DNA from 3 places in the Rhizobium sp. RHZ02 genome. Region 1 is predicted to be linked to each of the others. Evidence: predicted binding sites of a transcription regulator. Region 1 holds the regulator's gene; each other region holds the start of a gene.
What was found. The regulator LexA, encoded in region 1, represses DNA repair genes until DNA is damaged. The targets are predictions, from matches to a motif close to TGTTCNNNNTGTGTTCNG.
Positions count from the first base shown of each region.

Region 2: a site for LexA is predicted at 4,376-4,393, ahead of IB244_RS03955 (helicase-related protein). Genes of this name have one in related genera too.
Region 3: a site for LexA is predicted at 3,650-3,667, ahead of IB244_RS08855 (2'-5' RNA ligase family protein). Genes of this name have one in related genera too.

Region 1 covers NZ_JACUZX010000030.1:45,560-53,189, reverse strand. Annotated here, with positions in the region: gene gltA (citrate synthase) at 1-423, opposite strand, end outside; gene IB244_RS27560 (ComEC/Rec2 family competence protein) at 1,099-1,455, shown strand; gene IB244_RS27555 (hypothetical protein) at 1,446-1,706, shown strand; gene IB244_RS27550 (hypothetical protein) at 1,773-2,180, shown strand; gene lexA (transcriptional repressor LexA) at 2,161-2,877, opposite strand; gene IB244_RS27540 (VOC family protein) at 3,077-3,961, shown strand; gene kdsA (3-deoxy-8-phosphooctulonate synthase) at 3,958-4,803, shown strand; gene IB244_RS27530 (methyl-accepting chemotaxis protein) at 4,824-6,668, opposite strand; gene eno (phosphopyruvate hydratase) at 7,084-7,630, shown strand, end outside.
Region 2 covers NZ_JACUZX010000002.1:232,077-239,706, reverse strand. Annotated here, with positions in the region: gene IB244_RS03990 (acyl-CoA dehydrogenase family protein) at 1-92, opposite strand, end outside; gene IB244_RS03985 (acyl carrier protein) at 93-344, opposite strand; gene IB244_RS03980 (lysine-2,3-aminomutase-like protein) at 606-1,658, opposite strand; gene epmA (EF-P lysine aminoacylase EpmA) at 1,655-2,722, opposite strand; gene efp (elongation factor P) at 2,873-3,442, shown strand; gene IB244_RS03965 (YMGG-like glycine zipper-containing protein) at 3,593-3,856, opposite strand; gene IB244_RS03960 (DUF3309 family protein) at 3,883-4,038, opposite strand; gene IB244_RS03955 (helicase-related protein) at 4,551-7,589, shown strand; gene IB244_RS03950 (RNA-binding S4 domain-containing protein) at 7,594-7,630, shown strand, end outside.
Region 3 covers NZ_JACUZX010000004.1:230,904-238,533, reverse strand. Annotated here, with positions in the region: gene IB244_RS08880 (glutathione S-transferase family protein) at 1-555, opposite strand, end outside; gene IB244_RS08875 (MarR family winged helix-turn-helix transcriptional regulator) at 633-1,082, shown strand; gene ybaK (Cys-tRNA(Pro) deacylase) at 1,085-1,558, opposite strand; gene IB244_RS08865 (ArsC family reductase) at 1,562-1,912, opposite strand; gene IB244_RS08860 (succinylglutamate desuccinylase/aspartoacylase family protein) at 1,913-2,968, opposite strand; gene IB244_RS08855 (2'-5' RNA ligase family protein) at 3,003-3,515, opposite strand; gene IB244_RS08850 (methylated-DNA--[protein]-cysteine S-methyltransferase) at 3,776-4,339, shown strand; gene guaA (glutamine-hydrolyzing GMP synthase) at 4,372-5,934, opposite strand; gene IB244_RS08840 (5'-methylthioadenosine/S-adenosylhomocysteine nucleosidase) at 6,028-6,666, opposite strand; gene IB244_RS08835 (PaaI family thioesterase) at 6,663-7,112, opposite strand; gene IB244_RS08830 (GH25 family lysozyme) at 7,354-7,630, shown strand, end outside.

The DNA of each region.
Region 1 (7,630 bases):
CGCGCCGACGCAACCGCACATGACAGCCATCGGATGTGCATCGCGGCGGAAGCCCGTGAAGAACCGGCTCATCTGCTCATGCACCATCGTGTGATGCGTCACGCGATAGTCGAAGTCCTTCTTCTGGGCTGCGGTCGGCAGTTCTCCGTAGAGAAGCAGGTAGCAGACTTCGAGGAAGTCGCCGTGCTCGGCGAGCTGCTCGATCGGATAGCCGCGATGCAGCAGTACGCCGGCGTCACCGTCGATATAGGTGATTTTCGATTCACAGGACGCGGTCGAGGTGAAACCAGGATCGTACGTGAAGGAAGCCGTGTTCTTGTACAGGGCGCCGATATCGATGACGTCAGGACCGATGGTGCCGCTCTTGACGGCGAGATCGACTGATTTGTCACCGATTTTCAGTGTTGCGCTTTGTTCCGTCATTATGATCCTCCAAACTGGCGGTTGGCGCCATAAAAGCGCCATAGGGTTAAGCGTCGTCGATGATTGCTATATGATCGCGCGCCTAATGCCAAGTTACCGTGACGCCATTTTGTGCATCGCAGTATCAACTTTTGGGCACTTCTGCGATGACCCCTGCGCATAGCAGAAGCTGATGATTATCCTTAGCTTTTCCGGCTTCCGATTTTCCTTCAGATTTCAATCGATTATTCTTGCTTGGAAGCCCGTTAGCTTTCATTCTGGTTGTACGGGCGGCTGTTTTTGGGCGCAATGCATGCCGGGGTTGAGGCCATTGGAGGTGAGGGAAGCCACACCCGGCGCGGACGCGTTTGGGCGCGCGCCACAGCCTTCTTTTCTCGTGCCACGAGTTCCTGCGGAACCTCCGCTAACTTTCCAGACGCAATCCTTCGTGCCGTGGCCGACACGGATAAGGACTGCGTCGGATCGTTGTACCGTGTGGCTTCGTCTCGCCGTGGCAACGGAGATAGAGCATGCGCGGTTCTTCCTGGTTTCGTCCGTCTTCGCTGGGGCGGGCGCGATCCTCTGGTTCGTGCTTGGAAGTGCCCCCGGCCGAGCTCCGGATGTCGTTTGCGGCGACGCTTGCCCTCGTCGCCGGTTTACGCGATCTGGTCAAGAAGGCCGCCGCACGAACATCCCTTGCTGCAGGTCGCCGCAGTAACGCCCGTCGTTTTCATCATATGCTTCTTTGGTGGCATCCTGCTGACCGCGATGATCGGCGGCTTCTCGACCGCGCTTTTCGCCGTCGAGCACTTCCACCGGCTCAGCGCTTATGGTCTGCCGGCAAATCTCATGGCCATGCCGGTGGTCTCTTTCGTGGTGATGCCGATGGGCATGCTCGCTATGCTGCTGACACCTTTTGGCCTCGACGTCATTCCATGGAAAATTGCCGGTTTCGGGCTCGACATCGTGATCGCCATTGCCCAGATGGTCTCGACCTGGGCGGCAATATCGATATCGGCAGATTGCCGGGTTGGTATTTTCCTGTGGCGGTAGCAGGGTTCCTCTTACTTGCCCTTCTGCGCACCAAGATCCGCTACCTCGGCGCTGGCATTGCGGGGCTGGCAACAGTGCTTGTTGTGGTTGCGCCGAGCGAGCCGCCGCCCGACATGGTCATTGCCGAAGACGGCAATCTCGTCGCGATTGTGAGAGGACAAGTCCTTGCACCGAACCGGCCGCATCCGCCTGACTTCATTTTCGACCAATGGCGAATGGCGCTCGCCGCGGAGCTAGATCAACCAACGTAATTGTTGGAGGGTGTCAACGCTATCAGGCGGCGGGACAGTCAAGGCAGATCGGAGAGGTTATCTGCCGTGGAATTGCGCAATGCCCGCGATGCGTTACGTCAGGCTGCGACGAGCGCTGAGAACCGATTTGTATGCCTGAAAGGCGCCTGGTGCACAGCCACGCACGATAGCGGCTACGTCGTGACGATCGTCGAAAATCCCGCTTACTTCGGCGCTGCCTGCGATACGGCCGATATCGTCGTGACACCCGCTCGCCTCCGCACGACGGGGTGCCGGTCGGGCGCACTTTTGTTCACCGGCGAAACCTTGCGTCGCTTTGGTGCCGCTGAGGTAAGGATCGACGATCAAGGTAGCTCCGTCGTCACGACGGCCTATACGAGGCCCGACCGCCCTTGGATCCGCCATCGGGCGTATAATTGGCGAAGCGGCACCTTTGACGGCGAGCCGCTTGCCTTCAATGATAGCGGCGAATGAGGCCGACAAGCTTGCCCTGGACCTTGACACGGTCAGGCCCGAAAATGCGCGTCTCGTAAGCCGGGTTTGCCGCCTCAAGTGCGATGGAGGCGCCTTTCCGGCGGAAGCGCTTGAGCGTCGCTTCCTCATCATCGACAAGCGCAACAACGATGTCGCCGGCATTGGCGGTGCTGCCGTTGCGGATGATTACCGTGTCGCCATCAAAGATGCCGGCCTCGATCATCGAGTCGCCCTTGACCTCAAGCGCATAGTGCTCGCCTGGGCCAAGCATGTCCGCCGGAACCGTGATGTCATGGGTATTGTTCTGAATTGCCGAAATCGGTACGCCGGCAGCAATCCGTCCCATGACCGGTACAGAGGCAGGACCGCCGTTGTCAGCCTGCGGCGCTGGCTTCGGCGCCACAACTGGCTGTGGTTTGCCGAGGCTGCCTTCGATAACGCTCGGCGAAAAACCGCGGCGGGGCTGCAGGCTCGGGTTATATGCCTCGGGCAGTTTGATGACTTCCAGAGCGCGGGCTCGATTCGGCAGTCGGCGAATGAAGCCCCGTTCCTCCAGCGCGGTAATCAGGCGGTGGATGCCTGACTTCGACGCGAGGTCCAAGGCATCCTTCATTTCATCAAAAGAAGGGGGGACACCGGACTCCTTCATTCGCTCGTGAATGAAGAGAAGAAGCTCCTGTTGCTTGCGCGTCAGCATCGAAGTTGAACCCCAGAGTCGTGAAACAAAGCCAGAACAGACACTATATGTTCCATATGTGTTCCGCAAGTACCTAAATTTTCGTAAATCTTGCCTGCAACTTGCTGAGTTTTTGCGTCTCATTTGACCGAAAGCGTAGAAGGGGGTTGCATTGTCCTGTTGCCCGGCGCACATCTTCGCAAATTCCGGAGAAGTTGCCATGAGCGAAGCACATCCGCTGGACCACATCGTGCTGCCGGTTCCAAATATCAGGCTCTCGCGCGAGCGTCTCGGAAAGCTGGGATTCACCGTCGCGCCCGACGCCCGGCACCCGTTTGGGACCGAGAATGCCTGCATATTCTTCGCCGACGAAACTTATCTGGAGCCTCTCGGGGTCGCCAATGCCGAACTGCATGAAGCTTCGGCGCAGAAAGGCAATGTCTTCACCGCGCGGGACCGTGCCTTTCGATTCCGATGTGGAGACGATGGGCTGTCTGCCGTGGTCTTTGCGACGGCGGATGCCGATCGCGACCATGCCCGGTTTCTGTCCGAAAAGATCAATGGCGGCGAGATGCTGCAGTTCGAGCGGCCGATGAAGATGCCCGATGGCTCGGAGGTGACGGCTGCATTTAAGCTCGCCTTTGCAGTTGACCTGCGCGCTCCAGATTTCTTTTTCTTCACATGCCAACGTGTCAACCCGCTGCCAGCCGACCGGAAAGCCCTGCAAGTGCATGCAAATGGGGTGGTTGGGATCGCAGAGATCGTGCTTGGGGCACCCGACCCCAAGGCGTTTGGACCATTCCTGCGCGCCGCCGCCCACAGCTTGGGAACGACCAATGAGGCCTTCGGTGTGAGTGTGACAACTCCGAATGCCAGAGTGAGTGTTCTCTCCCCGGATGGACTGGACGCCTACTTCGACATCCCTGCGCCTTCCGACGATCGCGGTCTGCGTGGTGTTGCCATCGTTTTCAAAGTAGGCGATCTCGCCGTGACAGAAGCGCAATTGGCTGCTAACGGGATGACCTATACGCGCAAGAACAATCGAATTCTGGTGAAGGCCGCGCCCGGACAGGGCGCTCTCTTCGCCTTCGAGGAGAAACGATGAGCCAGACAAATTCCGAAGTCGTGGTCGGCGAAGGCGCCGGCCGCGTCACCTTTTCGAATTCCGGCAAGCTGTCGCTGATTGCCGGGCCTTGTCAGATGGAGAGCCGCGAGCATGCCTTCATGGTCGCCGGTGTGCTGAAGGAACTCTGCGACAAGCTTGGTCTCGGCCTCGTCTACAAGTCCTCCTTTGACAAGGCGAACCGGACGTCGCTGTCAGCGCAGCGCGGTATCGGCCTCGAAACGGCGCTTGAAGTGTTCGCCGATCTCAAGAGGGAATACGGCTTTCCTGTCCTGACCGACATTCATACCGAAGAGCAGTGTGCCGAGGTGTCCACCGTCGTCGACATCCTGCAGATCCCAGCTTTCCTCAGCCGTCAGACCGACCTGCTCGTTGCCGCCGCCAAGACCGGCCGCGTCATCAACGTCAAGAAGGGGCAGTTCCTCGCGCCCTGGGACATGAAGAACGTCCTCAACAAGCTGAATTCGAGCGGAAATCCGAACATCTTGCTTTGCGAACGCGGTGCTTCCTTCGGCTACAATACGCTGGTCTCCGACATGCGATCGCTGCCTATCATGGCGGCGATGGGCGCCCCCGTGGTCTTCGACGCCACGCATTCGGTCCAGCAGCCGGGCGGGCAGGGCGGTTCGAGCGGAGGGCAGCGCGAGTTCGTGGAGACGCTCGCGCGTGCGGCGGTCGCCGTCGGCGTCGCTGGCGTATTCGTGGAAACCCACGAAGATCCTGACAATGCGCCTTCGGATGGTCCCAACATGGTCTATCTGCGGGATATGCCGCGGCTTCTCGAAAAGCTGCTGGCCTTCGATGCGATTGCCAAGGCGGGATAAATGGATGGACGTGCACGCCGTCAACCGGCGAGCGCCAACCTCGTCTTTGTGGGATATGCCGATCCTGCCGTCCTCTCCGTGCCTTCGAGAGCGAAGCGGGAGAGCAGGTGATTGAGGTGTAGCGCCTCGTTGCCAAGCTCGCGGCAGGCTGCGCTGGTTTCCTCCGCCATCGCGGCGTTTTGTTGGGTGACGCTGTCCATGGTGTTGACGGCGGCATTGACCTCGACGAGCGCGGTCGTCTGTTCAGAGGAAGAGCGCACGATCGCCTCGATCAGCGTCGTCACCTTCAGCACCTGCTGATCGATACTGTTCAAGGCTTCGCCGGTGCGGTTCACCAAGGCAACGCCGGTTGACACCTGACTGGACGAAGTCTCGACCAACTGCTTGATTTCCTTCGCCAGCTTGGCAGAGCGGCCGGCGAGGTCGCGCACTTCTTGCGCCACGACGGCAAAACCCTTTCCGGCCTCGCCGGCACGAGCGGCCTCAACACCAGCATTGAGCGCGAGCAAGTTGGTCTGGAAGGCGATCTCGTCGATGACGTTGATGATTTCGCCGATCTGCACGGATGATGCTTCGATCTTCTCCATCGCAGCTACGGCCTCGTGCACGACAGTTGCCGAATAGCTGGCGCTTTCCTTCGTCACCGTCATCATCGCGTTTGCTTCATGGGCGCGTTCCGACGAGTTTTTGACCGTAACCGTGATCTGATCTAGCGCCGAGGCTGCCTGCTCCAGCGATGCGGCCTGATGTTCCGTTCGCCGGGCCAGATCATCCGTGCTTGTTGCGATTTCGCTAGTGCCAGTCCTGACCGTAGTGGTTGCCGTCGCGATATCCCTCATTGTGCCGGAAAGCGTGCGGACGCTCGAATTGAACTGCTCGCGTAGCCTCTCGTAGTCTGGCGCGAACGCTTCGTTGAGCTGGACGGTGAGGTCGCCGCGGGAAAGACGGTCCAGGCCGCGGCTGAGGCTCACGATGATGCGTTCGCGGCCGGCATCCTCATCAGCATTGGAGGCGGCCAGCGCCGCATCGCGCTGGGCTTGGGCCTGGCGCTCCGCATCCTGGTGTTCGCGGATTTTGTTCCGTTCTTGCGCCGATTCGCGAAACACGGTGACGGCGCGTGCCATTTCGCCAATTTCATCGACACGGTGGCTGAAGGGGACTTCCTTGGAATAGTCGCCGCCCGCCAGGATCGCCATGTAGTCGCGCATCGCCGAAAGTGGCACGATGGCGCGCCGGCGGAAGGCGTAGAGGCCGCCAAGAAGCAGGCAAAGCGAGACCGCCGCAGATGCAACCGTGATCGCCGAGAGAATGCTTGTCTGTTCGGCCGCGTCTTTTTCAGCCTTTGCCAGGAAGGCGTTCGCCATATCAACGAGCTCGTTGACCGCCGTTTCGTGGATATGAAAATTGGTCGCAAGCTTCTCGAAGGCTGTCGGGATGACCGCAGAGTCGTGGTTAAGGATGGCGGGCGCGAGTTCGTCCTGCATCACCTTCCAGAACGCATCGCCTTTGATGAGGACGTCGTTCAGAAGTTTTTCCTTGAGGTCTGCGCTGAGCGCGGTTGCCTGCCAATACTTGCGGCGATCCTCATAGGCGGGCTTCAGGACATTTTGAATGCGGTCGATGTTCTTTCCGGCGACCTCCGGGCGCTGCACCGCCTCGAGTGCAAGCATGTAGGATTCAACGACATAGAGGGGCGGCGGCAGAATATCGGCAACGAGATCCTTGCCGTAGACGATTTGCCGGTACATCTCGCCGTTCACGCGTAGCTTATTGAAGGCGTAGTTTTGTATGCCGATCGAAGCAATGAGCCCGGCGGCGACGACCACCGCGAAGATTGCAAGGCTTCGTGCAATATTGAGTTTCATCCTATGCCCCGTAAATAGTAAATAGTGAACGACGTCGTTTCTGAAACCATTGGAAATTTTCGAGCAGCAGCTATGGATCGTGACAGGCGGCTTGGCCGCATAAGGAAGCGCATCATGCAATAACGCCTGCCGAAGAAGGTGTTATTTCCTTTCGGCCGTTAACTATAAATATGATTGGTTACTGGTCGATAAATTTACAACCAGCTTGAAAGTCAAAATTTATATTTCCAAAACTTCAGGTTTTGAAAGTTGATAAGCGTTGTCTCTAACCAACGGCCGGGCGTGGCTTCAAAGGCCTGACATATTCACCCGCTAGGGCCGTGGCATGCCATCTGTCGTCAGTGTGGCATTGTAATTTGTGTGCCTTCGATTAAACAGGCTTCCAACGTTATCACCCACCGAGCAGGAAGAACCGATGACTGCAATTACCGACATTATCGCCCGCGAGATTCTCGACAGCCGTGGCAATCCGACCGTCGAAGTCGATGTCTATCTCGAAGACGGCAGCATGGGCCGTGCGGCGGTGCCGTCGGGCGCTTCCACCGGTGCTCACGAAGCTGTTGAAGTTCGCGATGGTGGCAATCGCTATCTCGGCAAGGGTGTTGAAAAGGCTGTCGAAGCCGCCAACACCGAAATCTTTGACGCGATCGGCGGCATTGATGCCGAAAACCAGATCCAGATCGACAACATCATGATCGAACTGGACGGTACGCCGAACAAGTCGCGCCTCGGCGCCAACGCCATCCTCGGCGTATCGCTCGCGGTTGCCAAGGCTGCTGCCCAGGCTGCCGGCCTGCCGCTCTACCGTTATGTCGGTGGCGCCAGCGCCCACCTGCTGCCGGTCCCGATGATGAACATCATCAACGGTGGCGCGCATGCCGACAACCCGATCGACTTCCAGGAGTTCATGATCCTGCCGGTCGGTGCCGATTCCATCCGCGAAGCCGTTCGCATGGGCTCGG
Region 2 (7,630 bases), on a different contig from region 1:
TCGACGGAGTCTGCATGCTTTGCCGCAATCGCTGACACGCGCGCGGCTCTGGCGGCAAGATCCTCTTGCGCGATTTTGACCGGAAAGTTCATTCAGGCGACCTTCCGGCTATCTTTGATCTGGTCAACGGTCCTTGCGATCGCCGCGATGCTGGCGAAAGACTTGCGATTCAAGAGATTGTCGGGAAACTCGATATCAAAGGCTTCTTCGATGCCAAGCATAAGCTGCACGGAAGCGAAAGACGTTAGGCCGACCGCATAGAGGTCGGCATCATCGGCGACCTGGTCGACAGAGACAGGGAGCTTTCCAAATTTGACCAGGAGCTCACGGATCGTAGTATTCATTATGACTTCTCCAAGATGATCATATCTCGAGTGGCGAAACCGCCTTGTTCTCGGAGTACGCGTAGTCTGGAAAAGACAAAATTGTCCTAAATGACGTAGTTAAAGTCAGCTAAGCTTCTCAGCTAAATTCCTACGAAAGGAACAGGGAAGAGGGGAGCTTGTGTTAGATTTCAACATCTTGCTCGCGAGCTGTATTTTTGGGTGACCAACGGATCTTGTGACACATTGTCCAATAACAACACTTCTTTCGCCCATTTTTGACTAGGCGACCGGCGGATACAGGTGCTCGCCGCCGCGATAATCCGAAACCGAATAGCAGCCTTCGCCCATCTCACTGATCGACTGAGGAGCGATCACTGCTTTGCCATGGCCACCGGGTATGTCGAGTATGTAGGTGGGCTGGCAAAGACCTGAAATCCGGCCACGCAATGCGGCGACGATCTTCTGCCCCTCTTCGATCGTCAGCCGAAAATGGCTCGTGCCGGGCGCCAGATCGGGATGATGCAAATAGTACGGCTTCACACGCGTCTCGACGAAGGCCTTCATCAACTCCGTCAGCACCGCCGGATCATCATTGACGCCCTTCAGAAGCACCGATTGGCTGACCATGACCAAGCCGGCATCGATCAGGCGAGCGCATGCTGCGCGCGCCTCGGCGGTCAGTTCGCGAGGATGATTGGCGTGCAGCGCCACGTAGACGGTCTTGCCACCCGCTCTCAGGGCCGCAATCAGGGCCGCATCCACCCTCGATGGATCAACCACGGGAACCCGGGTATGGAACCGCACGATCTTGACGTGGTCGATCGATGCCAGTTCGCGAAGAATTTCTTCCAGCCGTCGCGGCGACAACACGAGCGGATCGCCGCCCGTCAGGATCACTTCCCAGATTTCCTTATGGTCACGGATATAGGCAAAGGCCGCAGACATTGCCTTGGGGTCAAGCGTGCCCAAGCCTTGCGGACCAACCATCTCGCGGCGAAAGCAGAAGCGACAGTAGACGGGGCACACATGCACGGCCTTCAACAGCACCCGGTCGGGATAGCGATGAACGATCCCCTGCACGGGACTATGGGCTTCGTCGCCGATGGGGTCGGCGCGCTCTTCGGGCGCAACGATCAGCTCGGCTGCGTCAGGCACGAATTGCCGGGCAATCGGGTCCGAGCCATCGGCGCGGTCGATCAAACCTGCAACGGTCGGAGTCAATGCAACGGCGTAGCGTGCGGCGACATCAGCCAGCGCGTCCCGGTCACTCTGACCCAGCAGCCCTGCGCGTTCCAGCCCTTCGACGGTCTTGATAGGCCCGATACTGTTCATCTGCCGTACTCCGCGACCGGCGCCCACATTACCTGATCGATCCGCGACGCACCGGTTGCCAGCATCACCAACCGATCGAAGCCGAGAGCGATGCCACTTGCCTCGGGCATGATGGCAAGCGCTTCCAGAAAATCCTCGTCCAGGGGATAGCTCTCGCCGTAGATGCGAGCTTTTTCAGACATCTCGATCTCGAAGCGACGGCGCTGTTCCGCCGGATTGGTGAGCTCGCCGAAGCCGTTTGCAAGCTCGACGCCGCAGGCATAGACCTCGAAACGTTCCGCAACACGGGGATCAAGCGCCGATGGGCGCGCCAGTGCCGCTTCCGACACCGGATATTCGTCAAGAATGGTCACACGGTCGAAACCCAGATGAGGCTCGACCTTTTCGACAAGCACGCGGCTGAACAAATCCGCCCAGCCATCGTCGTCTGCAACGCGCATGCCGATCCGCTTCACTTGGTCAGCGAGATGCGCCCGGTCCGTCGCACCATCGGCGGAAACGGATGCCAACAAATCAATGCCGGCATAGCGCTCGAAAGCCGCGGCGACACTGATCCGGTCCGGTCCGGCAAACGGATCGCAATCCCGGCCCTTATAGGTGAGCCGCGTCGTCTTCATGGTTTCCGCAGCAAGCGCCAGGATCCGAACGCAGTCCATCATCAGGCTCTCATAGCTTTCGCCCACGCGATACCACTCGAGCATGGTGAATTCCGGGTGGTGCAAGGGGCCGCGCTCGCGGTTGCGATAGACGTGGGCGAAACAGGTGATGCGCTTTTCGCCGGCCGAAAGCAGCTTCTTGCAGGCGAACTCAGGCGAGGTATGCAGGTAAAGCGGCGCCGCCGTCTGGCCGTCCGTCGTCAAGGCTTCGGTGGCAAATGCATGGAGATGCGCCTCGTTGCCGGGCGAAACCTGCAGCGTCGCGGTGTCGACCTCCAGAAAATCCTCGCGCAGGAAATAGCCGCGCAGCGCGGACTGGATCGCATTGCGCCCGATCAGGACCGGACGGCGGTCCAAATGCACGCTCGGCGTCCACCACGGCGATACTTTGGCGATCGAGGGATTCATTGGCATCGTCCTGACCGGCCTTCCAACGCTAGGGCTGGCTATTTGCCGGATTTTAGGTTAGTTGCGCCCCCAAAGAACAATCAATCGCGTCTTCGGGGCAGTATCGACAGTCCTCTACGACGCCAAAAGCCGAGTTACAAGGAAGTCTTAATGGTCAAGGTCATCGCCTCTTCCGTCCGCAAGGGCAACGTTCTCGACGTGGACGGCAAGCTCTACGTCGTTCTGACGGCCCAGAACTTTCATCCGGGCAAGGGCACGCCGGTTACGCAGGTCGACATGCGTCGTATCGTCGATGGCGTCAAGGTCTCCGAGCGCTGGCGTACGACCGAACAGGTCGAGCGCGCCTTCGTCGAAGACGTGAACTTCCAGTATCTCTACGAAGATGGCGAAGGCTTCCACTTCATGAACCCGGCGACCTACGACCAGGTGGTCGTGAACGATGAAACGATGGGCGATCAGAAGGCCTATCTGCAGGAAGGCATGACCTGCATCCTGTCGATCCATGAAGGCGTTCCGCTGGCTCTCGAGCTGCCGCGCCACGTGACCCTCGAAATCACGGAAACCGAACCGGTCGTTAAGGGCCAGACGGCTTCGTCCTCTTACAAGCCGGCAATGCTGTCGAACGGCGTGCGCACTATGGTGCCGCCGCACATCAACGCCGGCACGCGCGTCGTGATCGCCACGGAAGACAATTCCTACGTCGAGCGCGCGAAGGACTGATCGTCCACCGCATGCACTGAGAAAATTATGCCGCTTCGGAAACGAGGCGGCTTTTTTGTTGTCGGCAGTTACGCTGATCCGGCGGGTGTTCAAACAAAAAGCGCCGGTCGGGCCGGCGCTTTCGATCTCAAAAATAGTAATCCTATCGCCTTAGTAGCGCGGGCAACGTGCCTCGTAGCGGCGGCCGTAGCGGTCTCTGTAGACACAGTAGCCGCGACGTTCAACGGACTGGCCGATCAGTGCGCCAGCGAGACCGCCGGCAACAGCACCGATTGCAGCACCGCCCCAGCTATGGCTGACGGCACCGCCGATAATAGCGCCGGAACCCGCGCCGATTGCGGTTCCCTGTTCCGTCGCCGTGCAGGAAGCAAGTGCGCCGACGAGGGCGCCAATGAGCACAATCTTCTTCATCATGACATAACTCCCAGTTTTTTCGTCGCTTAGATGCGACCCATTAGCACAAGAATAACAATAATCAGGAGAACTAGCCCTAAACCGCCGGAAGGTCCATAGCCCCATCCGCGGCTATAGCCCCAATTTGGTAAGGCGCCGATCAAAAGCAGAATAAGGATAATGAGCAGTATGGTGCCAAGCATGGTTCAAGTCCTCGAGGTCATTACACCTGGAATGGACGAGAAACACACCTCACCGATTTTTGTTCCATCTGTATCAAATGTTTGGATTTAAGGGCAAAACGATCTCATCGTGCGCCGTTTTCCGTCCCGCCGCGTAATATTAACCCATGACAAAAGATACGGCAGATGTCGCTCGTCTTTTTCGGGCAAAACGACATTGACAGCCTGGACATAGATCGCGTTGCACGTATGCCGCGAATTTCGCGATTCAGCATCTTGTGGGAAAAAGTGATTCAAAATCAATACTTAGCCGTGAACAAACACTGAATCATGCGGAGTCTGCGATTCGTCTCCGATTCGTTCTCAAGCTGTTCCGAATCGCAAAACGAGCAATCTGCAAGCTATTCGCGCAACAGAAAACTGCAGAGTAAATTCAAATCGGCCCTTGCGTTTGAGACAACGGCTGTCCATGTGTGTGCTGCTCGGAGAGGAGCTGACTTGACCTGGGGCACCCTCGCCTCATCTGCAGGACCATGACACTGACATCGCAGCCGATGATACTGAGTGGGCGCGGAGTAACCGCGGTGCTCGGACCAACCAATACCGGCAAGACGCATTATGCCATTGAGCGCATGGTTGCCCATGGCACCGGCGTGATCGGGCTGCCGCTTCGGCTGCTGGCGCGCGAGGTCTATACACGCGTCGCCGAAAAGGTCGGAATTCAAAACGTTGCGCTGGTAACGGGCGAAGAGAAAATATCGCCTCCCAACGCCCGCTTTTCGGTCTGCACCGTCGAGGCAATGCCACGCGAGACGAAGGCGGCGTTCGTCGCCATTGACGAGGTTCAACTCGCCGGCGACCTCGAGCGAGGGCACATCTTTACGGACCGGATCCTTCATCTGCGCGGCCGCGACGAGACGCTGTTGCTCGGCGCCGGTACAATGCGTCCGATCCTGCAGCAACTGCTCCCTGGAATTACCATCGTCGAGCGTCCCCGGCTTTCCCACCTGTTCTATGCCGGACAGAAGAAGATTACCCGCCTCCCGCAGCGCTCGGCGATCGTCGCCTTCTCTGCCGACGAAGTCTATGCGATTGCCGAGTTGATCCGCAGGCAGCGCGGCGGGGCCGCCGTCGTTCTCGGGGCCCTCAGTCCGCGCACCCGCAATGCGCAGGTGGCACTCTACCAAGCCGGCGATGTGGAATATCTGGTCGCCACGGATGCGATCGGCATGGGCCTCAATCTCGACGTCGACCACGTCGCCTTCGCGCAGGATCGCAAATTCGACGGCTATCAGTTTCGTAACCTCAACCCCGCCGAACTTGGGCAGATTGCCGGCCGTGCCGGTCGACATGTTCGCGACGGGACGTTTGGCGTCACCGGTCAGGTCGATCCCTTTGATGAGGAATTGGTTGAACGCATCGAAGGCCACGAGTTCGACAATGTGAAAGTGCTGCAGTGGCGCACGAAGAACCTCGACTTCAGCTCCCTGCATGCGCTCCGCGTGAGCCTTGAGACCGGCCCTACGGTTTCTGGCCTGACACGCGCGCTCCCCGCCGTCGACCAGCAAGCGCTGGAACAGCTGTCGCGCTACCCCGAGATCATCGACCTTGCGAACAATCCGGCGCGCGTCGAGAAACTGTGGGAAGCCTGCGCGCTTCCTGACTATCGCCGCATTACACCGGCCCAACACGCCGATCTGATCTCCACCCTCTTTTCCGATCTCGTCCGCTATGGCACGGTAAACGAGGACTTCCTTGCCGAGCAGGTATATCGCGCGGATCGAACAGACGGTGAGATTGACACGCTTTCGGCGCGAATCGCGCAGATAAGGACTTGGACCTATGTATCGAATCGGCCCAATTGGCTTGCCGATCCGACACACTGGCAGGAAAAGACGCGGGAAATCGAAGATCGATTGTCCGATGCGTTACATGAAAGGTTGACGAAACGCTTTGTTGATCGCAGGACATCTGTGCTCATGAAGCGCCTGAGAGAGAATGCGATGCTGGAAGCTGAAATCAGTGTAAATGGCGATGTCTTCGTAGAAGGACATCATGTGGGGCAACTGTCGGGATTCCGGTTCACGCCCATTTCGGGAGCGGAGGGACCGGACGCTAAGGCTGTCCAGTCTGCTTCGCAGAAGGCGCTCGCTCTGGAATTCGAGGCACGTGCGGCTCGCCTCCATGCGGCCGGCAATGGCGATCTCGCGATCAGCTCCGACGGTTCGATCCGTTGGTTGGGCGACCCGGTGGCGCGCCTGGCAGGCAGCGATCATGTCATGCGCCCGCGTGTCATCATTCTCGCCGACGAGCAGTTGACCGGCAATGCCCGCGACCACGTGGCCGCTCGGATCGAGCGCTTCGTAAATCATCACATCAGCACCGTTCTGAAGCCGCTTGACGATCTGTCCCGCGCAGAGGACCTGCAGGGCCTTGCAAAGGGCCTGGCATTCCAGCTTGTCGAGAACCTCGGCGTACTGTTCCGGCGCGACGTGACCGAAGAAGTGAAGTCGCTGGATCAGGATGCGCGGGCCTCAATGCGCCGCTACGGTGTCCGCTTCGGCGCCTACCACATCTTCGTTCCGGCACTTCTCAAGCCCGCCCCGGCAGAGCTCATCACGCTCCTCTGGGCGTTGAAGAATGATGGCCTCGACAAGCCAGGTTATGGCGATCTCATTCCCGTGCTGGCGGCAGGCCGTACCTCGGTCGTTACCGATCCGGGCTTCGAGCGCACCTTCTACAAGCTGGCCGGCTTCCGGTTCCTTGGCAAACGCGCGGTCCGTATCGACATTCTGGAGCGCCTGGCCGACATTATTCGCCCGCTCCTTCAGTGGAAGCCGGGCCAGGCCAATCGTCCCGAAGGCGCTTATGACGGTCGCCGTTTCACGACGACAACCGCCATGCTTTCGATCCTCGGCGCAACGCTGGAGGACATGGAAGAGATCCTGAAGGGGCTCGGCTATCGCGCCGATGCCGTCAAGGCGGAAGAGGCAGCTGCCCATCTGTCGGCTCAGGACGCTGCCGCAGCGCCGGCGACCGAGACGGCGGTTGAGGATAATGCAGAGAAGGCAGATCACGACGATGCCGACAGCGCATCGGAGGAAGCCCCTTCCGAAGCCCCAGCTGCTGTTGAAGCAGTGGCAGCCGAACAGCCGGTCATCGCAAATTCCGAAGAAGCCGAGGAGCCGAAGCCGGTCCTTCTCTGGCGCCTTGGTGGCCGTACGGACAACCAGCGTCAGGCTCGCAGCCCGGGCGAACGCCGTGGCGGCAACAATCGCGGCCAGGACCGGGGGTCCGAACATCGCCGCCAGGGTGCTGCGAATGGCGAGGGCCGCGACGGCAACCGCCAGCATCGCGGCAAGGATGGCGGCAAGCCACAGCAGGGACGCGGTGACCGCAACGAACAGCGTGGCGACCGTCAGGACCGTGGCGACCGCAAGGATCGCAACAACAACCGTGGCGGACCACAGCCGTTGCGCTTCGAGGCAAAGCCACCGCGCAAGGAAAAGCCGATCGATCCGGATTCTCCTTTCGCCAAGCTCGCTGCCTTGAAGGAGCAGATGAAGAAGTAAGCGGATGAGCAGTGAGACACAGCCAGGAAGCGGTTCGCGGC
Region 3 (7,630 bases), on a different contig from region 1:
GCCGCTGCCGCCGATGGCGTCGAAGACGTCGAAGTAGCGAAAGATCGGCGCAAACACGGCATCGACCAGGCTGAAGTCCACGCCCGCAAAGTAGGGGCCATCCTTCAGTTCCGCCTCGATGGTGGCGAACTTTGATGCGAGCACCTGCCGCTTCGCCTCCAGCTGCGCGCGATCCTGCGTCGTTTCGTAGACCCAGAGATCGGAGAGGATCGAAGAGCCGAACTCCATCCAGCCGCGGTGGCGGGCGCGTGTCAGCGGGTCGGATGGATGAAGGCGGCGGCCGTCCTGCGTCTCCTCCAGATATTCACAGATTACGCTGCTTTCAAAGAGCACGTCCTGACTGCCGTCGCTGAGGCGAATGCAAAGCAGAGGCACCTTGCCGAGCGGCGAGACCTCAAGGAACCAGCGCGGTTTGTCCGCGAGGTCGATATTCACGCGCTCGAACGGCACTCCTTTTTCCGCAAGCGCGATCGCGGCGCGCTGTACGTAGGGGCAAAGGTGGTGGCTGACGAGCAGCAGAGCGGAACCGGATACTTGAGGTGGCAAATGATCCATCGTGGCAATCTCCATTGTAGATGCAATTGCATGTAATAGCTGTTGCGCCAGAATTCAAGATAGATGTAAATGCATGTATGAGTAGAAAGACGAATAGAGCCACGCCCTCCGATGCGGTGATCGATGCCTGGATCGGGCTGATGCGCGCGCAGCAGCGACTGCTCGGTCAGATCGAAGCGGATCTCAAGCAGGCCGGGCTCCCAACGCTCGGCTGGTACGACGTGCTCTGGGAACTGGTGCGGTCGCCGCAGGGCAAGTTGCGGCCATTCGAGATCGAAGAACGAACGTTGCTAGCCCAATACAATCTTTCGCGACTGATCGACCGCCTCGAGAAGGCAGGGCTGGTGCAGCGCCAGAGCTTCGATCAGGACGGGCGCGGGCAGTGGGTGGTCGTTACCGAGGAGGGACGCGCGCTGCAGAAGCGCATGTGGAAGGTCTATGCCAGAGCCATCGAGGAGAACTTCGGCGCCAAGCTGAGCGAGGTTGATGTCGCGACGCTGACCTCGCTGCTGTCACGCTTCAGCTGAGATCAGGCAATGAGGGGCGCGGCGGCAGCCTTCAGCGTCTTCAACGCGTCCTTCGGGTCCAGCCGAACCTGCAGGCCGCGTTGCCCGCCGTTGATGTAGACCTGCGCCTCCGTCAGCGCTGTTTCCTCGATTGCTGTCGGGACGAGCTTCTTCTGGCCGAACGGGCTGATGCCGCCGACGTGGTAGCCAGTCAGGCGCTCGGCATCGGCGGGCTTCATCATGTTGGCGGACTTTCCGCCGAAGGCGCTTGCGAGCTTCTTCATGCTGACTTCACGATCCGACGGCACGACGACGCAGACCGCTTTGCCGTCGACCTCCGCCATCAGCGTCTTCAACACGCGATGCGGCTCCTCGCCAAGCGCTTCTGCCGCCTGCAGGCCAACGCGCTCCGCATTCGGATCATAGTCGTAGGTATGGACCGTGAAGGCAATTCCGGCTTGGCTCAGAACCTGCGTGGCGCGTGTGGTTTTCGACATCGATCAGGCCTTGAAGAAGCTGCCGTAGATCTCGGGCTTGAAGCCGATGAGCAACTTGCCGTCTGCCTCGACAACCGGCCGCTTGATCATCGATGGCTGCTCCAGCATCAGCGAGATCGCCTTGCCCTCGTCGAGATTTTCGCGCTCGGCCTCGGGCAGCTTCCGAAAGGTCGTGCCTGTTCGGTTGAGCACCGTTTCCCACCCGGCTTCCTTCGTCCAGGCCTGCAGATGCGCGCGATCGATCCCGACAGCCTTGTAGTCATGGAACTGGTAGGCGACGTCATGCTCTTCCAGCCAGGTTCGGGCCTTCTTCATGGTGTCGCAGTTCTTGATGCCGTAGATGGTGACGGTCACTTAGTCCTCCAGCGTTCCAGGCTTGCGTGTTGCCTTGCTGGCGGTCTTGCAAGCAATCTTCATCAGGTCGGCGCGCCGGCGAACCAGCCGTTCGGAGCTGCGCGTCACGATCAGGCCGGCCTGTGGTGCACAAATCTCGATGCTGCCGTCAGCCATGCCGGGGCGGGTGATCAACGTGGCAAGCACATCGCCTTCGCCAACCCATTCGCCGATGTTGCGTTGGAAGAGAACCGTGCCGGCCTCCGGCGCGCGGACCACCTCGATATTGTCGAGCGGGACAGCGGGGCCATCGAAAGCGGGCAGCGAGACCGGGGCATCGATTGCGCCGCGGCTTGCCAGGAATTTCCACAATCCCTCGGCATCCTTCTTCGCCATCTCGGGATAGACGTCACGCCGGCCGCGAAGCTCAACGGTGACAGACAGCTTGCCGGGCAGGCGCGATTGTTTCTCTAGGGTCTCGTATTTCCAGGCAAAACCGACGGCCTCCTCGAAGGCGGAACTCTCGCCATCGGAGAGAAGAACGGCTTCCATCTCCATCGCAGAGGCCAGATCGGCCGCCTCCGGCCAGAATGCCTCGTCGATATAGGCATATTGCAGGGATTCATCATCGCAATGCAGATCGATCACCAGATCGCAGCCGAGCGCCATATGCAGCAGCTGGCGCTTCAGTTTCTCGACGGCCGAACGGCGCTCGAGGTCCTCAAGCAACCCGTCGCGATCTTTCACCGAGATCAGCGGAAACTCCCTGTTGAAATTGGTGCGCGATCCAAGATCGAAGCGGCCCTGAAGTTCGCCGAAATGCGACTGGGCCGCCCCGATCGGATTGGCATGCGGGACGACGATGAAGTCGCTCTTGATCTGACCGGCGTTTTCCGACTGGCGCAGTCTTTCACACAGGAAGTGAACCAACGCCGTGCCCGGCAGCTCGTTGGCGTGGAGAGCCGCCTGAATGTAGACCTTCGGTGCCTTGGGATCGCTGCCATTGAAATGAAGAACCGGCAAACGCCACTCGATACCCGCCGTGTCACCGGCAATAATGATCTCGGACGTGTTCATGTCGTTCTCCGCTTGATGCCTTGTCGCAGGAGCTTTAAGCGAGTTCGATAGCTGGAGGCAAGGTGTTATCCGCGCGCATGAAGCGGCCAGCGCCCGAGCTCTTCGTAGCCTGCTTGACGCGATTGTGCAGCAGAACGAATTCGTGCGCAGCCATCACGACCGGCCTCCGCAGGGCGATCCGCGGCACCACGTCCTTGTCGCAGAGGAGCGTGGTGTGAGGTTGAAAGTTCGGGTTCAGATTGGCGTCTGCGCCCAACCGGTGCACCTCGATCGCGATCTGCACATGCAGTTGCCACAGTTCCCGTCCGCCATTGCCTTCGAGTACGATCGCGTTGTCCTGCGGCAGCAGGAAGGTGATGATATGGTCGAAGACGAGCTCGAACTGACACGCCTCGATCGCCGTTCCTGCCTGGCGTGCCGCCGCGATGACCCCTTCGGGAATGCGGGCGCTCTTGCCGACACAATAGAGCGAGACATGCACGGCCGCCGGCGGACGCGGCGATGCGAGGGGAAGGTGTTCCCGCTGTAGCCACTGCTGGATCGACACGCATTCGTCGAGCGATTGCGGATCCGGCAATATCGCAAAGAAAAGACTCTCTCTGGCGAAGCGCGATGGTTGTTGGCGCGTCTTCGGCGAAGCGAAATCGAAAGATGCCTGCTAACATTTGATCTTGAAATGGCAAGAACAAAAAAAGAACATACGGGCGAGCGATCGACCGGAGCAAGCTCGTGCGAAGCAAGAAACGGGTTGAATTCGGGCCGCGACGGCACGATCTTCGGAGAAGAGCAGCAGGGAGGCAATGACCCATGCAACAGGCAATGCATCACTATCTGATTTTCGAGACGAGCGGTGGCTTCTGCGGCATCGCCTGGAATGATGTCGGCATTACGCGGTTTCAGCTGCCGACGTCGAGTGCCGAGGCAACCGAGCGATTGCTCCTTCGCCGCATTCCCGGCGCCGAGCCGGCGAAGCCGACGGCTGCCGTTGCCGAAGCTGTTGCCGCAGTGAAGCGCTATTTCAGCGGAGAGCCGACGGACTTCTCAGCCGTGAAGGTCGATCTCGCTGGTCAGGATGCCTTCTTCAGGCAGGTTTACGATGCTGCCCGCCAGATCGGCTGGGGCCACACGACCACCTACGGTGCGCTCGCGAAACAACTCGGCGTAGGGCCGGAGGCCGCCCGCGACGTCGGCCAGGCGATGGCGAAAAATCCGGTCGCCTTGATCATCCCCTGCCATCGCGTGCTAGCGGCCGGAAACAAGATCGGAGGCTTCTCCGCGCCCGGCGGCTCAACGTCCAAGCAGAGGATGTTGGAGCTCGAAGGCGTTAGCCTGGCGCCGCCAAAGCCGGTGCAGCAGTCACTTGATTTCTGATGGATGTCGCCTCGATTGAGGCGACTCTCAAATCATTCCCACTCGATGGTGCCGGGCGGTTTCGAGGTCACATCATACACGACACGATTGATGCCGCGCACCTCGTTGATGATGCGGGTTGCGGCGCGCCCGAGGAATTCCATGTCGTAGTGATAGAAATCCGCAGTCATGCCGTCGACGGACGTCACGGCGCGGAGCGCGCAGACGAACTCGTAAGTGCGGCCGTCGCCCATGACGCCGACGGTCTGGACAGGCAGCAGCACGGCGAAGGCCTGCCAGATGGCGTCGTAGAGGCCGGCCTTGCGGATCTCGTCGAGATAGATGGCGTCGGCTTCGCGGAGAATCTCCAGCTTTTCGCGGGTGATGCCACCCGGGCAGCGGATCGCGAGACCCGGACCCGGGAAGGGGTGGCGGCCGATGAACGAGTCGGGCAGGCCGAGCTCCTTGCCAAGCACGCGCACTTCGTCCTTGAAGAGTTCGCGCAGCGGCTCGACGAGCTGCATGTTCATGCGCTCGGGAAGGCCGCCGACATTGTGGTGCGACTTGATCGTCACCGACGGTCCGCCGGTGAAGGAAACGCTTTCGATCACATCAGGATAGAGCGTGCCCTGGCCGAGGAAGTCGGCGCCGCCGAGCTTCTTGGCCTCTTCCTCGAAGGTCTCGATGAACAGGCGACCGATGATCTTGCGCTTGGTCTCTGGATCGGAAACACCCTCGAGCTCGCCGATGAACTTGTCGGATGCGTCGACGTGGATGAGGTGCAGATTGTAGTGTTCGCGGAACATGGCGACGACGTTGGCCGCCTCGTCCTTGCGCATCAGTCCGTGGTCGACGAGCACGCACGTGAGCTTGTCGCCGATCGCTTCGTGGATCAGTAGTGCTGCGACCGAGCTGTCGACGCCGCCCGAAAGGGCGCAGAGGACGCGCTTGTCGCCGACCTGCTCGCGGATCGCTTCGACCGCCTTCTGGCGATAGGCCGACATCGACCAGTCACCTTTGATGCCGGCGATGTTGTGAATGAAGTTGCCGATCAGCTTGGCGCCATCGGGCGTGTGCACGACTTCCGGGTGGAACTGCACGCCATAATATTTGCGCTTCTCGTCGGCGATGAAGGCGTATGGCGCGTTCGGCGAAGTCGCGACGACCTTGAAGCCTTCAGGCAGCGCCGTCACGCGGTCGCCATGGCTCATCCAGACCTGATGGCGGGAGCCCTTCGACCAGAGGCCTTCGAACAGTTGGTTGTCTTCGTCGACTTCGAGGAAGGCGCGACCGAATTCGCGGTGATGACCGCTCTCGACCTTGCCGCCGAGCTGCATGCACATCGTCTGCTGGCCGTAGCAGATGCCGAAAACGGGCAGGCCGCTGTCGAAGATGATCTGGGGCGCGCGGGGCGAGCCTTCATCAACCGTCGAGGCCGGGCTGCCGGACAGGATCACGGCTTTCGGCTGCAGGCGCTTGAAGCCTTCTTCGGCGGACTGGAAGGGAACGATCTCGCAGTAGACACCCGTTTCGCGCACGCGGCGTGCGATCAGCTGGGTTACCTGGCTGCCGAAATCGACGATGAGGACGCTGTCTGGATGTGCTGTCTGGGTCATGGCGAGCCTTTAATGAAAAGCACCCGGTCTTGCAATGCGCGAAATCCCCCGGCCGAGGATTTTATTGTGCTGATTGTCCCTATCCCGCAGGGGTTAGAACCAGAATACGCCGTCTTCCAGAGCCGTAAACAGGCTGTCGACGGCATAGGAAAGCTTGCGGTCGATGACATGCAGGTATTCTGTCCAGCCGGAAATGTGCTGCAACTCTTCGACACCGTCGGAAATCCCGCGCAGGCCGATCAGCGGCAGTTCGTAAGCCTGGCAGGTGCGCAGGATTGCGAAGGTCTCCATGTCGACCATATCGGCGGCTATACCATTATAGGCCTGCCCGGACACGACGTTGCCGCCGGTCGACAGGCTTGCCTCCGGAATGCCTGGGATTCTAAGCGGCAGGTCGATGGTGGCAGGGAGATCGAGGAACGGCGTGCGCCCCTTCTCGAAACCGAGTGGCGATGCATCCATGTCGCGATAGGATACGGAGGTGGCCTGATAGACCTCGGTCTGCTCGAGCTTTGCCGAGCCCGCCGAGCCGAGCGAAACGACGAGGTCGGGCAACTCATCGGCCTGCGCTAATTGCGCCAGCGCCCGGGTGAGGACGATTGCCGCCTCGACGGGACCGACCCCCGTCATCAGCGGCTCGAAGCGGGAGCGTAGGAACGGACCGTACTCGGCCTCCGCCGCCATCACGAAGAGAATGGATTTGCCGGCGACCGATTTCAGCTCAAACTTCATCCCGAAATGCCCTCTCTGCCACGGATGATCATCATGGTGCTTGTCATGGAAGCGATCAGCTTTGCCGGTCCGTCGCCGATCGCATAGCCGCGCCCGTCCGCAACGATGATGTTCGATCCCGGCTTGGTGATTTCGCCCCTGAAGAGGAAGCGATCGCCACGGCCTGGCGACAGCAGGTTGACCTTGAATTCGATCGTCAGAACGGACGCCTCGGCGTCGATGACGCTGTAGGCCGCCAAGCCGCAAGCGGAATCGAGGGCAGCGGAGATCACACCGGCATGCAGAATTCCGTGCTGCTGGGTGAGCTTGACGTCGAAAGGCAGTTCGATCTCCACCAACCCCCGCCCGACGCGGGTCAGTTCGGCGCCGAGCGTATGCAACGCCGCCTGGCGGGTAAAGTTCTGGCGGATTCGCTCGTGGAAATCGCCGCTGTCGTTGTCGGTCATCATCGCGCCTTTCTTGCGATCGCGAAAGTGGCATGCTGCGCCGCATCAGACAAGCGCTTCCCGGAAATCTGTTGGCAGAGTGCTCCCGTGCCATGCGGTCGCTTGTCTGACGCGCATGCACGTGCCCGGCGTAAAGATTGGATTCAGTCTTTTTTGGTAAATCTCCGTTAGCCATTGCTTTTCGATGGGTCCCTGGCGGCAGCGAATCTGTCGTCGACAATTGTTTTGCGTGCGGGTTCTTATGCGTCTATTGGCTGCGCCAGCTTTCTTCCTTGCTTGTCTCGCCTTGTCGGGCTGCACGTCCAGTTTGGGACCGGACAGCCTCGTCGCGGGAATCCCGTCGCGGGAGACGACCAGCTCGGTCGCACGCCCAAGCGCGCCCGTGCCGGCCAGCGTCATGCCGGTGAGCCCTGTTCCCTCAGCTGATGTCGCCGAGGCGCCAACGCCAGCCGCGCCGCAACAGGAGGAATTGGCCTGGGCCGGCCCGGTGCCTCAGCCGCAAGCCTTCACACAACAGG